DNA from 4 places in the Fructobacillus evanidus genome. Region 2 is predicted to be linked to each of the others. Evidence: riboswitches for the same ligand, from Rfam matches in the RefSeq annotation. Region 2 holds a riboswitch; each other region holds the start of a gene.
The links. Region 2 has a riboswitch for thiamine pyrophosphate ahead of AABI08_RS02395 (3-oxoacyl-ACP reductase). Riboswitches for the same ligand answer to the same signal wherever they lie in the genome.
Positions count from the first base shown of each region.

Region 1 (4,121 bases), on a different contig from region 2:
TGGTTCTTGCGAACGGCAGTTAAGATTGTTTGACTCATTTTGTCACTCCTCGTAATTTCTGAACACTTCGTTGAATATCATCGCTAGCGGTAATAGCCGAAATCACGGCAACACCCGCAATCGGCAGCTCCGCCAATTCCTGGCAGTTCTCTTCATGGATACCACCAATGGCCACAACCGATAGCGGGCTCTTGGATGCAACCGCCAAAACGCCTTCTGGCCCAATAGCCTCTTTGACCTTTTCCTTACTGGTCGTTGCAAAAGCCGGCCCAACGCCCAAGTAGTCAACGACTGCCAAATCAGCTTCACTGGCAGCTAGCTCTTTTAGATCATGGACGGATAAACCAAGTAGTAAATCAGGTGCCACCTCATGGATGGCTCGCACCGGTGTGTCACCCTGACCAACATGCAGGCCATCCGCCTGAATGGCCAGTGCCAAAGGCAGGTCATCATCGACATACAAAGGCACATTGGCTTCTTTGGTAATGCTTCTGATTTTCTGGCCCAGCGCCACCTTTTCCGCCTGGTTCAACTTTGAGTGGTCCTTTTCGCGGTACTGGACAGCCGTTACGCCGGCGTCACAGGCCTCTTGAACGACGCGAATCACTTCGTTTGGATCGTCGTTGACGTTTTGGCTACCCACAACGAGATAAACCGTTAATGATGCAGGATCAAAATTCATTATCTTTCCCTCTTAATCTTCTGGATTCGGCCACTGGCCATGGTTCAAAGGACCATGACCGTGACCGATAACTAGTGGCTGACCAATAATGGCATTCATATAGCGGTGGCCCTTTTCAATTGCTTCTCGCAGGGAATCACCTTGGGCCAAAAAGGACGTAATCGCAGCCGAGAGGGTGTCCCCCGTCCCGTGCTTGCTTGACGTTTCAACCTTTTTTCCTTCCAACCAAAAGCCTTCTTCGTTTTCTAATAAGACATAATCATAAATGACTGGGCCTTCCCCATGGCCACCCTTGACGATGACATTTGGAACACCCAACGCTTGAATCTTTTGACCGGCAGTAACCATGTCGTCGCGGTTACTGATTTTCATATCGGCTAAAAGTTCGGCTTCGGGAAGGTTTGGTGTCACCAGCGTTGCTAATGGCAACAGATGATTTTTCAAGGCCGAAATGCCGGCTGGGTCAAGCAAGGTGGCCCCGCCCTTGGCGACCATCACGGGGTCGACCACAAAATTCTTTTGTTGGTAGTGTCGAATATTTTTCGCCACCTGGAGGACGCGAGCTTCGTCAAAGAGTGCCCCCGTCTTGGCTGCACGGACATCAAAGTCAGCCATCACCGAGGCAAACTGTTGGTCAATCACGGCTAAATCAGTTGGATAAGCACCCTGCACACCCAGTGTATTTTGTGCGGTTAACCCGGCTACCACGACCGTCGAATAAGTCTTGCATGCCTGCATGGTCTTAATATCGGCCTGCATGCCGGCGCCACCACCAGAATCAGACCCCGCAATGGTCAATGCTGTCGGATATTGGTTTGGATCAATCATTTTGTTGCCTCCATTCCCTGCAGGAAGAATTGATTTTCATACTTCGTTGATTGGATAAAAGCAGCCAAGGCCTCTTCTTGCACTTCGGGACTAACTTGTTCGGCCGTCTGATTAACCAAAGCCAACATTGGTCGCGTCAAGCCCTTATCAATCCCCCGGTAATAGCCAACCCATGGCATAAAGGGATTATCCGGCTTGATGAGGCCATCACGAATCAACAAATCAGCCAAGTAGGCATAGTCATAGGGACAAGCAGCCAAGGCAACCAAACCGATAAACGGATCCTTTTCAACTGATTTGACCATATGGTTGACGTACTGGTCAGTGACCATTGAATTTGGATACTTGCCCTCTTGGATACTCTTATCGTCAGTTTGAGCCAAATCCAACAAAATCTTATGAGCAGTGTATTCGCGATGATCGTCGACCACTTCGGCATCAATTGTTTGCCCGGTCAATGTCTGGCAGACCTGCTCATACAATGGCAAATAATGACCCAGGTAACGATAATCTTGCTGAACATAGTAGAGCAGTGCCTTTGGATGAACCTCCCCAGCAATCATTGCTTGAATAAAGGGATTAGCATAAAAATCAGCCTTGTGTTCTTCCATCACTTGCATAAAGCGGTCGGAAAACGGCAGCGTTTTTGTCATTTTTTTCTCCTCAATCATCAACTTTATTTTGGCGGACTGTGGCGTTGGCAGTCACCTTTTTGAACATAATAAAAAGCCCTCAGCCTGAGCTGAGGACTTCTGGCCTGCTAACAATTGCCGAAAATGGGCAAAGGCATCAGGATTTAAATCCGTTTTTCGAAGTTTCCTGCGACCGTGCTAGCGGCATCAGGTTCAATGGGTATAATCTCAGCTCAGGGCACCCCAACTTTATTTATCACACAAGCAGTATAGCACGGAAATTAGAACCCGTGTGAAAAACTTCGTCGTACGGACTTGCCACCTGCCGTGAAATCAGTTATATTATAAGTATACTTATCAATCAGCACTAACACCAAGGAGGTTCCCATGAGCCCTGTCAAAACTGCTTCACTTTCTCGCTACATGGATTCGACCAATCAGAAATTCTTCAACTTATATACTGATTGGTTCCGCCAAATGAAATACCGTCTCCGTGAACTTGACTTGACCCACCCCCAATTTCAAATTCTGGCTACTGTCCATGGCCTCAGTTTACAAAATACCGAGATTACTCAAATCATGGTGGCCAAGGCAGCAGACGTTGATGCCATGACTGCTTCAGCTATTATTACCAAACTTAGTCGCGAAGATCTTTTAGACCGCTACCCCGGTAAGAAGAATCCGCGTTCAAAAGCCCTCTCATTAACCCAGGCTGGTGAGGAAAAATTGCAACAGGCCTTAGACATCGTCAATCAATTTGACCAAGATCTGTGGAGCCAATTTGACGCCTCTTTGCCAGAAAGCATTGATCAGGCTCAGGCAGTCGTCAAAACCCACCACTACTAAAATCGTCCAAGTAAATCAACACCAATTGAAAAGAGCCGAAAATACATGATTGTATTCTCGACTCTTTTTTCTTTTACCAAAAAAATCAGTGCCATTATATCATTTAATTGGACCGGAGCCACCTACAATCAAACACGACAGTCCAAGCCACTTTTTATTCACTGATTTCTGCAACGAATGTGCGTTTTAGCCAAGCGATTGGTACCAATCAAAGATGGTCTGCACCTCCTCCATTGGCAAGTAACGGACGGTCAACACCTTCGTACTGGTATCAGTTCGGACCACCACGGCAAGGTGGGCTCGCTGATTGCGACGGGCCAGCCACCAACTTTGCTTAATTGAAAGCGACTGAATCTTATCCCAGGCCATATAGGTGGTGATGGTTTCGTAATTCTTCGCCGTTTTTAAAACAAGGATCTGTCCGTTAACCACTTGAGCGGTTGTCGCCTTTCCTTTATACACACCGGCACCGGCAACAAAGGCCAAGACAAGCAAAACCAGCACAACGACTAACAACCACCGTTGAAAGACATAGATGATGGCAAGCCCAAATGGTAACGTCCAAAAGAGACCATTACGAATCATTGTCAAAATTTGATAAGTCGACCCACTAGTCTTTTGTACTGGTCGATTAGGAAAATTAGGCAGCCACTGTGACAAGTACTGGTCAACAACTCCTGATTTTACCATTGGAATCAAGGTTGGTACGTTTTTAGAAACCTTATCTTCGCCATTTTCATCGGTAATCAACCGCGTTTTAACGGTCGCTAAGCCCAATAACTGTCGGAAAATATTTTGACGAATCTCAACGGTTTGCATCCTGTTAATCGACAAATGCATAGTTTGTCGTTCAAAAAGTCCCCGAGAGATTGTCAAATGACCAGCATCATGATGAACTTCAAAACCAAAATACAGGATCACCGTTCGCAGCACGTTAAAAGCAACCACAATCAGGACAAACAAAACCACCAGCAAGACCATTACTAGGGCGCCCAGGCCCAGAACATGGTTAGTAAACTCCTGCTCAAGCCAACGGCTGACTACCCCTTGTTGATCTAAGTGGGCAACCCCGCCAACAAAAATAAAAAATTGAAAGATGACTTCCGGCGTCGTCACGGCATAGGTAATCAGAG
Region 1 is NZ_CAUZLM010000003.1:52,590-56,710, reverse strand. It holds gene thiM (hydroxyethylthiazole kinase) at 1-38, opposite strand, end outside; gene thiE (thiamine phosphate synthase) at 35-682, opposite strand; gene thiD (bifunctional hydroxymethylpyrimidine kinase/phosphomethylpyrimidine kinase) at 695-1,510, opposite strand; gene AABI08_RS02745 (TenA family protein) at 1,507-2,163, opposite strand; TPP riboswitch at 2,310-2,398, opposite strand; gene AABI08_RS02740 (MarR family winged helix-turn-helix transcriptional regulator) at 2,530-2,988, shown strand; gene AABI08_RS02735 (PH domain-containing protein) at 3,175-4,121, opposite strand, start outside.
Region 1: linked by a shared signal. The riboswitch ahead of AABI08_RS02745 (TenA family protein) and the one ahead of AABI08_RS02395 (3-oxoacyl-ACP reductase) in region 2 are both predicted to bind thiamine pyrophosphate.

Region 2 (4,121 bases):
AAAAATTTATCAACAAAAAAACGACCTTTCGGTCGTCCTTTATCAAAGTCATATTTAAATTATTTTGAATCGCTTTGTTCCGCCTCATCGCTAATATCGCGACGACCAAAACCTGTATCCGGCCGTTCGTCAACAACCCGACGCTTACCACTACGGACAATGTAAACGATCACTGCCGCGATAATCAATGAAAAGATCCAGTGATGTAGGAAGAAACTCAACACTAACAAAATACCAACTAAAATTAAAAAGTATGAAAATACATTTAAAGTGAACCGGAAGAGTGAAACAATCCCCCAAATCACTAATATTAAGCCAAATAATAAGAACACGTTTTATACCTCGTTCAATATACTAATCGTAACTTTATTGTAACGTGAATAGATTAAGCGGGGATATAATAACACCGTTATCGCACCTGGCTCACCAAGTAATCCTGGTAGGCCTGTCGATTTTGCTTCACGCATTTCTTCAACAATTTTTCAAAGTAATCGGCTGGACTTGTTCCAATCACGGGGTTTTCCCGCCGGCTTAAAGTCGTATGAACAAAATCACCATCATCAAAATCTAAAAAGTTTGCTGCAATAGTCTTGGTGTCTTTAGTCTCTTCTACGACCTTGTAGTGCTCGATTTCATCAAAGTTCTCAAAAAAGTAAAGGTTGCCGTCAGCATCAGCATGGTCCAAATCGTAAAACAGATACTCCGTCTTCACGTCGATAAAGAGGCCGTCACCAAGGTTTAAAGCATTTTCATCCTCGAATTGCTTCTTTAGATAGTCATGAACCTCTTTTGGTGTATGAACATCAAAATCAAAAGAATCATCAGCCATTTGGTTTTGTTCAGCCAACGCTTGGTTAACCTCATGGTGTAACACTGCCCGAAGAACTCGACGGCGTTGCGCTAAATGGTGTCCCTTCACAATTGCAGTCAAAAGAAGCAAACCAATAATAGTCAATGAAACCAAGAAAAACATTCTAACTCTCCCAAACAATCAAAAATCAGGACCTTTATAGACCTGATGTTCAACTGGACCTAATAGATTTGTGCCGGCTATTTTAAACAAGGCCGGTAACTAACTCCATTAGTTTAACTCTCTTGTTGTCAGTTTGTCTATCATTCTGATAACAATTTATTGAACTTATGTTCGCCCATCAAAATAAAGCGCACGTCAATTAGTCACTCGTCCCCGCAATTCCTGGCTGATCATCACTCTGGAGAGAACTAACATCCGGATGCAGAGATGAAACTTGTTGCGCTAAAATGCCTTCAAAATAGTCGGCTGGGCTAGTCCCCAAAACATCATTGGTAGCCTTACTTAATTCAATATCAGCAAAGTTGTACCGGCCCATATCCGTAAAATGAACGCCAATCACCTTAGTTTCCGCCGTTTCTTCTCGAATCTTGTATTCCTGCACGGCAGAAAAATTTTCTAGCAAGTATTTCCGTCCCCGCTCCTCGGCATCACCTAAATCAAGAAACATTTGTTCATTTTTTGTATCAATAAACAGACCATCCCCCAGGTTTAACGGATGATTTTCTTGAAAATTTTGCCAAGCTTGGTCACGCCGTTCAGCCGGTGTCAGTTCAACTGACTGAGTAATGGCAATTGGTTCCATTGGGGTTTCATCATGCGCAGTGTCGATTACTGTTGGGCTAATTTCTGCAGTATGATCATCACCTACCTGCTCCACATCAGCTTCATCATCTGAGTGCCGCGAACCATAGATCCAGCCAAAAATCAGAATCGCCGCAATTACCAGAACAGTCAATAAAATTCCCGTCTTGTGATCCAAAACAAAGTTCAAAATGTTCAGGGCAATATAAAGCAAAATCAGATATGGCAGCATTTCGATAATTTTCATCGAAAGCCAAAAAGAAAACCAAATGCCAATCAGCACAATTGCAATCAAACCAATAATAACCATCGTTATGCCTTCTCTCTAAAAACTGTTATTTGATGGCCAGCAGTCTGCCAACAGTAACATTTACTCCTGATTTTAACGCTAATGATTCTAATTAATCTATTACACTTTGTTTTCATTTTGCCAAATAAAAAACAATGCCCGTCTTGGACATTGCCAAATTTGTTCAAATTAGTTCATTGTCAAACCGCCGTCAACCGTCACGTTTTGTGCCGTCAGTCCCCGACCCTGATCACTACCGAGAAAGAGGACAGCCTTGGCAACATCACTTGGTTCCGTCACTTTTCGCAACGGCGTTGTTTGCTTGATGTAGTCGAACACTTCCGGTGTTGTGACCGCACTAGCATCCGTTGTCTGCAAAAGACCACCCGAAACCATATTGACGTTGATGCCAAATTCGCCCAATTCAACTGCCAAATTGCGGGTAAAACCAATCATGGCAGCCTTGGCCGTGGTGTATTCATGGTAAGCCACAACGGGATTTTGGAATAAATTAGTCCCGATATTAACCACTTGACCAGCTTTTTGCGCCATCATTTGTGGTAAAGCACTTTGCGTCACATTAAAGGCTCCCTTCAATGTACCATCGATTTGCTCCTGATAAGAATCCCAAGTCAAATCCTTAAAGAGCTTCTGTGCCACGGGATCAAATTTAAAATTGATGAGGGCGTTGTTCACAACCGTGTCAAGTGAACCAAATTTAGCAACGGCTTGTTGCACCATTTGATCAACCTCGGCCCGATTCCGGACATCAGCTTGAATAGCCATAGCGCGGTCCTGTCCAATTTCTGCTACCAATTCTTCGGCCTTCTCTTGACTGTGATAATAATTAATCACCACTTGGAATCCATCTTTCGCGAAAGTGCGTGAAATTTCTGCTCCCAGGCCTCGGCTACTTCCCGTAATCAAAACTGTTTTCGACATTCCTCTACCTTTCCTTTTAGAAAGGCATCTCAGTGACTGACCTTATGCCGTTTGCTGCAAATAAAAAGGTGCTTTCTAGATAGAAAGCACCACTAAAAAATCATTAGCAATGACACTTTCCTCCGCTAGTACTAACTAGTTCAGGTTCAAAGGGTTCTTCTCAGTCAAATCGACGCCCCTAGCGTTGCTTATATTTTACCATATGAAATCAGCCATCAACCATATTTTAGACTGATTTTAAAATCAAACATTTAACGGCTTAATAATGACTGATATGCCAGCCCAAATCCTTTAAATTTCATAAAAAATCAGCTCTCATCATTGAAAAATGAATCGCTTTACTTACAATGGGGATAGAGAGTTGATTGAAAGAACGGAGGGGAACCTATGAAAACAAAAGTCATTAGTGCGAGCACCTCTAGAGGCTTTGAACAAAATTTAAATGCCGCTATCAGCAATCTAGAAGCCCAAGACTACGAAGTGCTGTCGATTTCACCTTGGTCACTCACCTATCGCGCCATTATTCTATATAAGTAATCTGATTTTGTATGAAAGGAAAATAACCTGATGAACGATAAAAACAAAGAAAACGAAGATCAACAACCACGAGACACGCTCTACACACGCCCATGGTTCATTATTATCGGCATCATTGCCGTGCTGAGCATGGTTGGGTACGTTGCCCTGCTAGGCTAAATTACTACTAATACCAAATCAGTATTGAATTGGCCTGCTTTAACAACATCAAATAAAAAATAAAGCCCACCGTTCAATAACGCTGGGTTTTATTAGTAGTGTCAGTCAGTTATCTTCCTTGAAAAAGTAACTCTTAGTTAGCGTAACGACCATTAATAAATGTTAATTCATTGCTATGGTTGTTTGATCCATAAGCTTTTACAAGCGCAATCACAAAATCAACAAAGGGCCAAATGCCCAAAGTAATCCATGAACCGATGAAAAGCTTGAACAAACCTAAACCGATTTGTCCCCGAATAAAGCGATCAACACCAAAGCCACCAACCAAAAAGTTGCAAACCCAAACAAAAACATGCTTGTTCACAGTGTTAATTTTTGCATTGCCGTCATATACAGTATCCATATATTTTTTCTCCTTATGTTTCAAGTAATCTGATTGAGAATATCCAACTACAATTCTATCATTTATTTTACTTTATTTACAGAGAGGATGTCGTTTTGAATACGATGTTTTCATAAATCAGCCACACAGCATAACGGGAAATAGACATAAGAAAAGCCCCAGAATATTATCAACAT
Region 2 is NZ_CAUZLM010000002.1:210,745-214,865, forward strand. It holds gene AABI08_RS02380 (hypothetical protein) at 60-332, opposite strand; gene AABI08_RS02385 (hypothetical protein) at 410-973, opposite strand; gene AABI08_RS02390 (hypothetical protein) at 1,173-1,925, opposite strand; gene AABI08_RS02395 (3-oxoacyl-ACP reductase) at 2,094-2,846, opposite strand; TPP riboswitch at 2,947-3,036, opposite strand; gene AABI08_RS02400 (hypothetical protein) at 3,234-3,383, shown strand; gene AABI08_RS02405 (hypothetical protein) at 3,414-3,542, shown strand; gene AABI08_RS02410 (NINE protein) at 3,676-3,945, opposite strand.

Region 3 (4,121 bases), on a different contig from region 2:
AACGATGCGCCACGCAGGTGTATCAATTGAACGATTGCGTGAATATATGGGCATGGTTTTGGAAGATGACAATCGGACAATCCCTGCACGAAAGGCTCTGCTACTAGAACAGGCAGAAGAGATGCAGGGGCGCATTAACGAAATCCAGGCCGCTTATGACCATTTGCTGTATAAAACTGATCATTACGAAAGCCACATGCGCCAAGCGGAGAGTCGCTTAGAATAGGTGCTAGATTCGTTTTATTAAATGAGTTACATGCCTGATTTGGTCGCCAAAGCGAATTATTTTCCAAATTAGAACGACTCTATAAGTCTCTCTGTTTTATTTGATACTTTCTTGAAAACTGATAGAGAAACGATTGACAAAACGTTGTTTTATTGGTAAAATTTAATTACAATTTTCACATAGCTATATATTAGGAGGCACTTTTAATGAAAGTTGCAGTAATTGGTTCAACGCACGCCGGCGTGTTTGCCGCTAAGCAGATTAAGGCAGACCACCCAGACGCTGAGGTACACGTGTTTGAAAAGAATCAAACAGTTTCTTTCTTGTCATGTGGAATCGCCCTTTGGATTGGTGACAACGTTTCATCAACTGACAAGATGTTTTATGAAACGCCAGATTCAATGGCTAAGCAAGGCATTTCAATGCACATGCAAACGCTTGTTGAAGCTGCAGACTTGGAAGCAAAGACTTTGAACATCAAGGACTTGGTTTCTGGTGCCCAGTCAGAAGAAACTTTCGATAAGATTGTTATTACTACTGGTTCACGTGCTATTAAGCCCCGCATTCCTGGTATCGATTCTGACAAGGTCTTTGATTCAAAGACTTGGGATAATGCCAACGCCTTGAAGGAAGTGACTGAAAAGGTCAAGCGCGTTATCGTGATTGGTGCTGGTTATATTGGTGCCGAATTGGCAGAACAATTGTCAGTTAACAATAAGGAAGTGACTTTGATTGATGGTTTGGACCGTGTGTTGGCAAACAATACTGCGCCTGAATTCTCATCTGTTTTCCAAAAGGCCTACGAAGACCACGGTGTTAAATTAGCCCTTGGTCAAATGGTTTCAGGATTCGAAGACACTGCCGATGGTATCAAGGTAACGACTGATAAGGGTACTTACGAAGCAGATATTGCTATCTTGGGTATTGGCTTCTTGCCAAATACTGCTATGTTCCGTGACCAAGTTGATATGTTGCCAAACGGTGCTATCAAGGTTAACAAGTTCATGGAAACTTCTGTGAAGGATGTCTTTGCTGCCGGTGATTCAGCAACCGTCTTCTACAACCCAACACAAAAGGATGACTATATTCCATTGGCAACCAATGCTGTTCGTCAAGGAATCTTGGTTGGTAAGAACATTGTTGAACCAACGATGGCTTACCAAGGAACACAAGCAACATCAGCCGTTGAATTGTACGAAATGGCCTACGCTGCTACTGGTTTGACTGTTCAATCAGCAGCACGTAAGGGTGTTGAAGCGGATTCTGTGACAATTTCAGAAGATTACCGTCCTGATTTCATGTTGTCAACAACGCCTGTTAAGGCATCATTGACTTGGGAAAAGGGTACTCGCCGCATTGTTGGCGCTGCTTTCTTGTCAAAGCATGACATTTCACAAGCTGCTAACGTGGTTTCATTGGCGATTGAAAACGGCATGACAATTGATCAATTGTCAATGACGGACTTCTTCTTCCAGCCAAACTTCGGTCAACCAGTTAACTATGTTTCATCAGTTGCCATGGCTGCCGTTGCCAAGGCAAACAAGTAAAAATCAGCCTGTTCAAGCACTCGGGTATTGAACCCAAGTGCTTTTTTATTTGAAAGCCCTTGCATAAAAAGCAAGGACAGTGTAAGCTGATAGGGTAGTAAATTTGAATATAGCGATCTGGGGTACCATTTTGGTTGAGAATTAAACCCATTGAACCTGTTAGGCTAAGACCGACGAAGGAAGATCCACACAAGTTTTTTATGACCACCCGTGTTGGACTCTGCCCAGGCGAGTGGTTTTTTCATGCCTTTTGTTCCCCTGGACGCAAAGGAGAGAATAATGAAACAAAAGTGGACGCTACAAAATGTGATTTTGCTGGCTTTGATTGGGATTATCTTCTCGGTCATTTACTGGATCATGGATCCGGTTTACCAAATCGTTAATAGCGGTTTGGCCGTGATTGGGTTGCAAGCCTTTACGAATGAAATCACGCTTGGTGTATGGATGATGGCCGGACCATTGGCTTCTTACATTTTAAAGAAGGTCGGTGCCGGCTTTATCGGTGAAATGTTGGGGGCGGCCGGTGAAATGTTCTTGGGTGGTTCTTATGGTGTTGGAACACTCTTGTCCGGTTTTATCCAAGGAATTGGTTCTGAACTTGGATTTGCTTTGACTGGTTATAAGAACTGGTTCGCTGGTCTTTGGTTGTCAACCTTGACTGGAACAGTCGTCACCTTTGGCTGGGACCTCTTTAAATCAGGTTACATTCACTACAAGTTCGGCTTGTTAATTGCTTTGTTCATCGTTCGTTACCTATCAATCTTCTTCTTCTCAGGTGTTTTGGTACACTTGATTGCCAAGTTGTTGGATCGATCAAAGTTGTTGTCCCACGAATAAGGAGGACAAAAAATGGCAATAACTGCCAGAAACCTCACGGTGGCTTATCGTGATCAAGCCATCATTGATAATCTAAATTTAACGCTTGAAAAAAAGACCCTGACCCTCTTAATGGGGCCTTCCGGGTCAGGAAAATCAACCCTACTAAAGGCCTTAGCGGGTCTTTACCCTCAATACGGTGGCCAGGTCAGTGGTGAAATCGAAATTGACCAAACGGCAATTGCCACACTGAAGGCGAATGAAAGGGCCAAGCGCGTGGCTTTGCTCTTTCAAAACCCCGATGACCAGTTTGCTATGCCAACGGTGCGGGAAGAATTCATTTTTGCACTGGAAAACCTCGAATTGGGCAAGGAAGAAATTGATCAAAAGACGGCCTGGGCACTGGAAAAGGTTGGTTTGACGGATTTTGTCGACCGGTCCTTTGTGACTTTATCCGGTGGGGAAATGCAAAAGGTTGCCTTGGCGGAAGTGTTGGCCCTGGGGGCCGACTACCTGCTGCTAGATGAACCCTTTGCTGCCGTCGATAGTCAATCGCGGGAAGACCTCCAGGCTTTGCTTAAACAGCTTAGCCAAGAGGGCTACGGTATCCTTGTTTCCGACCATGACTCAGCTGGGTACTTCGATAAAATCAGTCAGTTTTATCAGCTCAAAGAGAAGTCCCTGGTGCTGGTTCCTGAAAACGACTGGAGCCAATATGATTATCAAAAGCAGACAGTGGTGTTGAAACCGGTCGCCGAAAGTGACCAGGTAGAGGAGACCGCCTATCGCTTGGATAACCTGCGAATCCAAAACGGGGAACGGTTGGTCTTAGACCAGGATATCTTGCAAATCTTTGCCAAGGGTATCACCTTGCTGACAGGACCAAATGGTGTCGGCAAGTCTTCCGTTTTAAAGACGTTGGCACGACTGCACCGCTATGAGGGTTCTTTAACCTACCAGGAACAAGAAGTCCACGCCTGGAAGCCGCGTCTCTACTTTGGCCAGGTCGGTCTGCTGTTCCAATCAGCCTCCGACCAGTTCTTAAACATTACGGTCGACGAGGAGCTTGACCAAGTGATGGCCAAGAGTCATCACGCTGATTTCTGGACGAAAGAGGTTTTGGACCAGTGGTTGTCTGACCTGCACTTAACGGGTTTGGGTGACCGGTCGGTCTACACGCTTTCGGGTGGGCAGCAGAAGAAACTTCAACTGTTATTGATGCTGATTATGGCGCCACAAGTACTCTTCTTAGATGAACCGCTGGCAGGCTTGGATGAACAGTCGGTGGCGGTCGTATTGAATCTGATTCAGACCTGCCAACAGGCACTCGGACTGACCATTTTGGTTGTTTCTCACCAAACAAGGGACCTGGTCAACATTGTTGATCGCCACTTGCGCTATGAGCAAACGGCGATGGCCTATCAAGAGGAGGTGCTCGTATGATGAACGCCACACAACGCATGGTCTTGGCTTTGGCAATTTCGTTGGAAATTTCTTTGACCAAATCAGTAACGCTAAACGTTGTCCTCTTT
Region 3 is NZ_CAUZLM010000003.1:43,408-47,528, forward strand. It holds gene AABI08_RS02685 (MerR family transcriptional regulator) at 1-226, shown strand, start outside; gene AABI08_RS02690 (FAD-dependent oxidoreductase) at 433-1,773, shown strand; TPP riboswitch at 1,882-1,972, shown strand; gene AABI08_RS02695 (ECF transporter S component) at 2,053-2,610, shown strand; gene AABI08_RS02700 (ATP-binding cassette domain-containing protein) at 2,623-4,032, shown strand; gene AABI08_RS02705 (energy-coupling factor transporter transmembrane component T family protein) at 4,029-4,121, shown strand, end outside.
Region 3: linked by a shared signal. The riboswitch ahead of AABI08_RS02695 (ECF transporter S component) and the one ahead of AABI08_RS02395 (3-oxoacyl-ACP reductase) in region 2 are both predicted to bind thiamine pyrophosphate.

Region 4 (3,344 bases), on a different contig from region 2:
GGCCCATGAAATTACATCATTATCAAACACCATTGGAAGTTTTTACGGATGCGTTCGAATTAAACTTGTAATCTGCCTTTAAAATGAAGCCGAGGGGAAACCCTTGGTTTTTATTTAAATTAAAAATAAATGATAAAAGTGTTGACATTCGCTCATAAAGTTGTAAACTACGAATCAACAGATAGAAAAGACAAGCAATAATAAGAACTGTCTGAGTGAGAAAATGATTAGAGAGCGCCTGTTTGGTGAAAGGGCGTCGTTTTCAAACTCAAAGACGATCATTCTTTAGCTAGTGGGCTGAATAAAGTAAGCCTCGCTCGGTTGGTACCGTTATCAAACCGGCGTATCGCCTTTTTGGCCGTACGTTTGAGGTTGGACTTTGCCGTTCAACAAATTAAGGTGGTACCGTGCGTAAGCGCCCTTAACAACGATTTTTTCGTGGTTAAGGGCGCTTTTTATCTGCTGATTTTTTAGAAAAGGAGGGCACCGTGAAGTTTCGTACCGTCGTGAGCTGTTTGTATACTGAAAGGAGCATGAAATATGACAATGACTGAATTGAAGACCAAGGTGAAGGTAGTACCAGCAAAGCAAGAGGACAAATTGGCGCAGGCCCTCTATCATGCTTATCAAGAACGTCAACCACTTGAGATGACGGAATGGGAGAAGGTTGTCAGTGATGATCAAACTGCCTATGCAGTGCAAGACCAATTGATGGAATTGAAAAATCAGCCACTTGGGGGTTACAAGGTCAGTTTGACTAGCCAAGAAACGCAAGATATGTTCGATTCAAACGAACCGTTGTATGGGGCTCAAGTACAGAATCATTTTGTTCAGTCACCAGCCAATCTTTCGTTGAAGAGCGATTTATTGGACCCATTGGCAGAAGTGGAATTGGTCTTCAAGGCCAAGGAAGACTTGCAAGTTACCGATTCTTTGGAAGATTTGCGTCGTAAAACGACTGTAGCAGCTGGTGTGGAAGTGCCCGATGCCCGGTTTACGGACTGGTTCCCATCGTTGAGCAAGTACTTAGTCATGGCAGATGCAGCGGTTGGCGGTTTTGTGGTTTACGGACCAGAACGAGAAAGTACCTCTTTGACCGTTGCTGAATTTGAGGATGTGAAGGCCCATTTGGCCCATAATGGCGAAGTGGTCGCTGAAGGAACTTCAGCCGAAGTTTTGGGTAATCCACTTAAATCGTTGCAATGGCTAGTTAAAAAATTGGCAGCGCAAGGTAAGACCTTGCATGCGGGGGAACGAGTTTCCTCAGGAACTTTCCTATTGCCCCCACATCTAACTGAAGGAACTTGGACAGCTAGCTTTAACCATGATTTTGCAGACGTCGTGGTGGAAGTTAGCAAATAAGCAAACAATTTTGAAATATCAGACAGAATAGTTGTCTTTTTCCGTTAAAATGAGTATAATCATTTCCGTTGGGCAATGAGGGTTGCCATCATGTTGGTCATCCTCATTGTTCAGTCACCCATTTTAGCGGTTCCAAATTGTTTGTTTCAGTAAACAACAATTGGCCGTTCCAATAAATTGGGCGGCCTTTTATTTTGAATAAAATCGATCGGGGAGTTTGTGTAACAGACTGAGAGGATGGTAAACCATTGACCCGAACACCTGAACCGGATAATGCCGGCGGAGGAAATCGTATCACTTTTGTAATCGAGGACTCCGTTTTGGGGTGCTCGATTTTTTCTTTTCAATCAGAAAGGAGTGGTAGTGAATAATTCACGGTGATTTTACCGTGACGGGATGAAGGGGAGCGCCTTGATCCTGAAAAAACAGCGATGGGAAGCCGTGTTCCGGCGTGAGAGGAGACCAATTAGTCTCGACCGAACTTTCTACTAGACAGGGTCTGCCTGGCTGGTTTCACCGCAAAAGTGGGAAAGGAGCGCTGTTTTTTCGCTACCCCACTGATTTTAAAAGGAGCGTTTTCAAATGAAGACACAGAAAAAATTATCAACGAAGAAGATGCTAGTGACGGCCTTGTTGGCTGCTTTGGCCTATGTTTTAAATAGTTTTGTCTATTTTCCGGCAATGGCACCCTTTCAACACTTCGTTGATGTCTTGGCCGCCGTTTTGGTGGGGCCGTGGTATGGCTTTGCTAGTGCCTTGATTTGTGGTATTTTGCGAATGATGTCAGGTCGAACGATTCAAGCCGTGACGGGCGCTATTTTTGGCCCCGTCCTCGGTGGTTTGATTTACCGTAAAACCCACAACCTTTACCTGGTTTTCCTTGGTGAAGTGATTGGAACAGGTATTTTAGGGGCGCTGACTTCCTATCCATTGATGAAGATTTTCTATGGCTTGGACGTCCACAAGTGGTATTATTTTGTGCCATATTACACACCAGCTGCCCTTGTGGGTGCTGGAATGGGATTGGCAGTGGTTCTGATTTTTCAGAAAACGGGACTGCTTAAGCGGATGCACGCGAGCTTGGACTAAATAACAACGGTAAAATCAGGACGGCATTGGGAACAGGTCTGGTAAGAGGAGAGTGAGATCTTGGCGCAGGAAATGCGAGTTTTGATGGACCGACACTATCGAAATGATGTTCCACTTAAGGCTGGCGTGTATGCATACTTACAAAACGCATACCAATCTGGTCACAAAATCGTCCTGGCAACCGCTAGTAGCTCGGCGTTGGCCAAAGACTGTCTACGTCGCCTGAAACTGCTGCCGTTTTTTGACTTTGTTTTTTCCTGTGAAGATGTTGGGCAGGATAAAACGCAACCCACAATCCATCAAGTTGCTGCACAATATTTTGGCCAGCAGCCGAATAAGATTGCAGTCTACGAGGATGCACTGTATGCGGCTTCAACTGCAAAGAGGGCGGGTTTTCATGTGATTGGGGTCTATGACCATCAGTCAAAGAAAGAATGGACTGATTTACAAAATTTAGCAGATGAAACGATTGATTTTGCGACTGTAGTAAAAGGAGAAAACAAATGAGTGCAAGTGTAGCAATTCAGGTCTTACCAGCGGCCGAAAATGACCAAGAATTGTGTCGGATGGTCGATGAGGTGATTGCTTATATTCAGAGTACTGGCTTACGTTATGAAGTTGGTCCCTTTGAAACAACGATTGAAGGCGATGATTACAACCAGTTGATGGACATCGTCAAAGAGTGTCAGCATGTGGCTGTTCGGGCGGGGGCCAAGAAGGCTTCAGCCTATATCAAGGTCGCCTATCAGCCCGATGGTGAAATTTTAACGATTGATCAAAAAATCGGTAAGTACCAAAAATAAAAAAGTCAGACCTTTGTGATATGAACCCCAAAATTAGGACATGTCATTGAGCGGCCTTGAGGACTGACGCCCGATATTCAATCGGTGTCA
Region 4 is NZ_CAUZLM010000022.1:34-3,377, forward strand. It holds partial or broken gene AABI08_RS08495 (IS30 family transposase) at 1-71, shown strand, start outside; gene AABI08_RS08355 (2-keto-4-pentenoate hydratase) at 541-1,362, shown strand; TPP riboswitch at 1,562-1,667, shown strand; gene thiW (energy coupling factor transporter S component ThiW) at 1,945-2,451, shown strand; gene AABI08_RS08365 (HAD family hydrolase) at 2,512-2,958, shown strand; gene AABI08_RS08370 (thiamine-binding protein) at 2,955-3,254, shown strand.
Region 4: linked by a shared signal. The riboswitch ahead of thiW (energy coupling factor transporter S component ThiW) and the one ahead of AABI08_RS02395 (3-oxoacyl-ACP reductase) in region 2 are both predicted to bind thiamine pyrophosphate.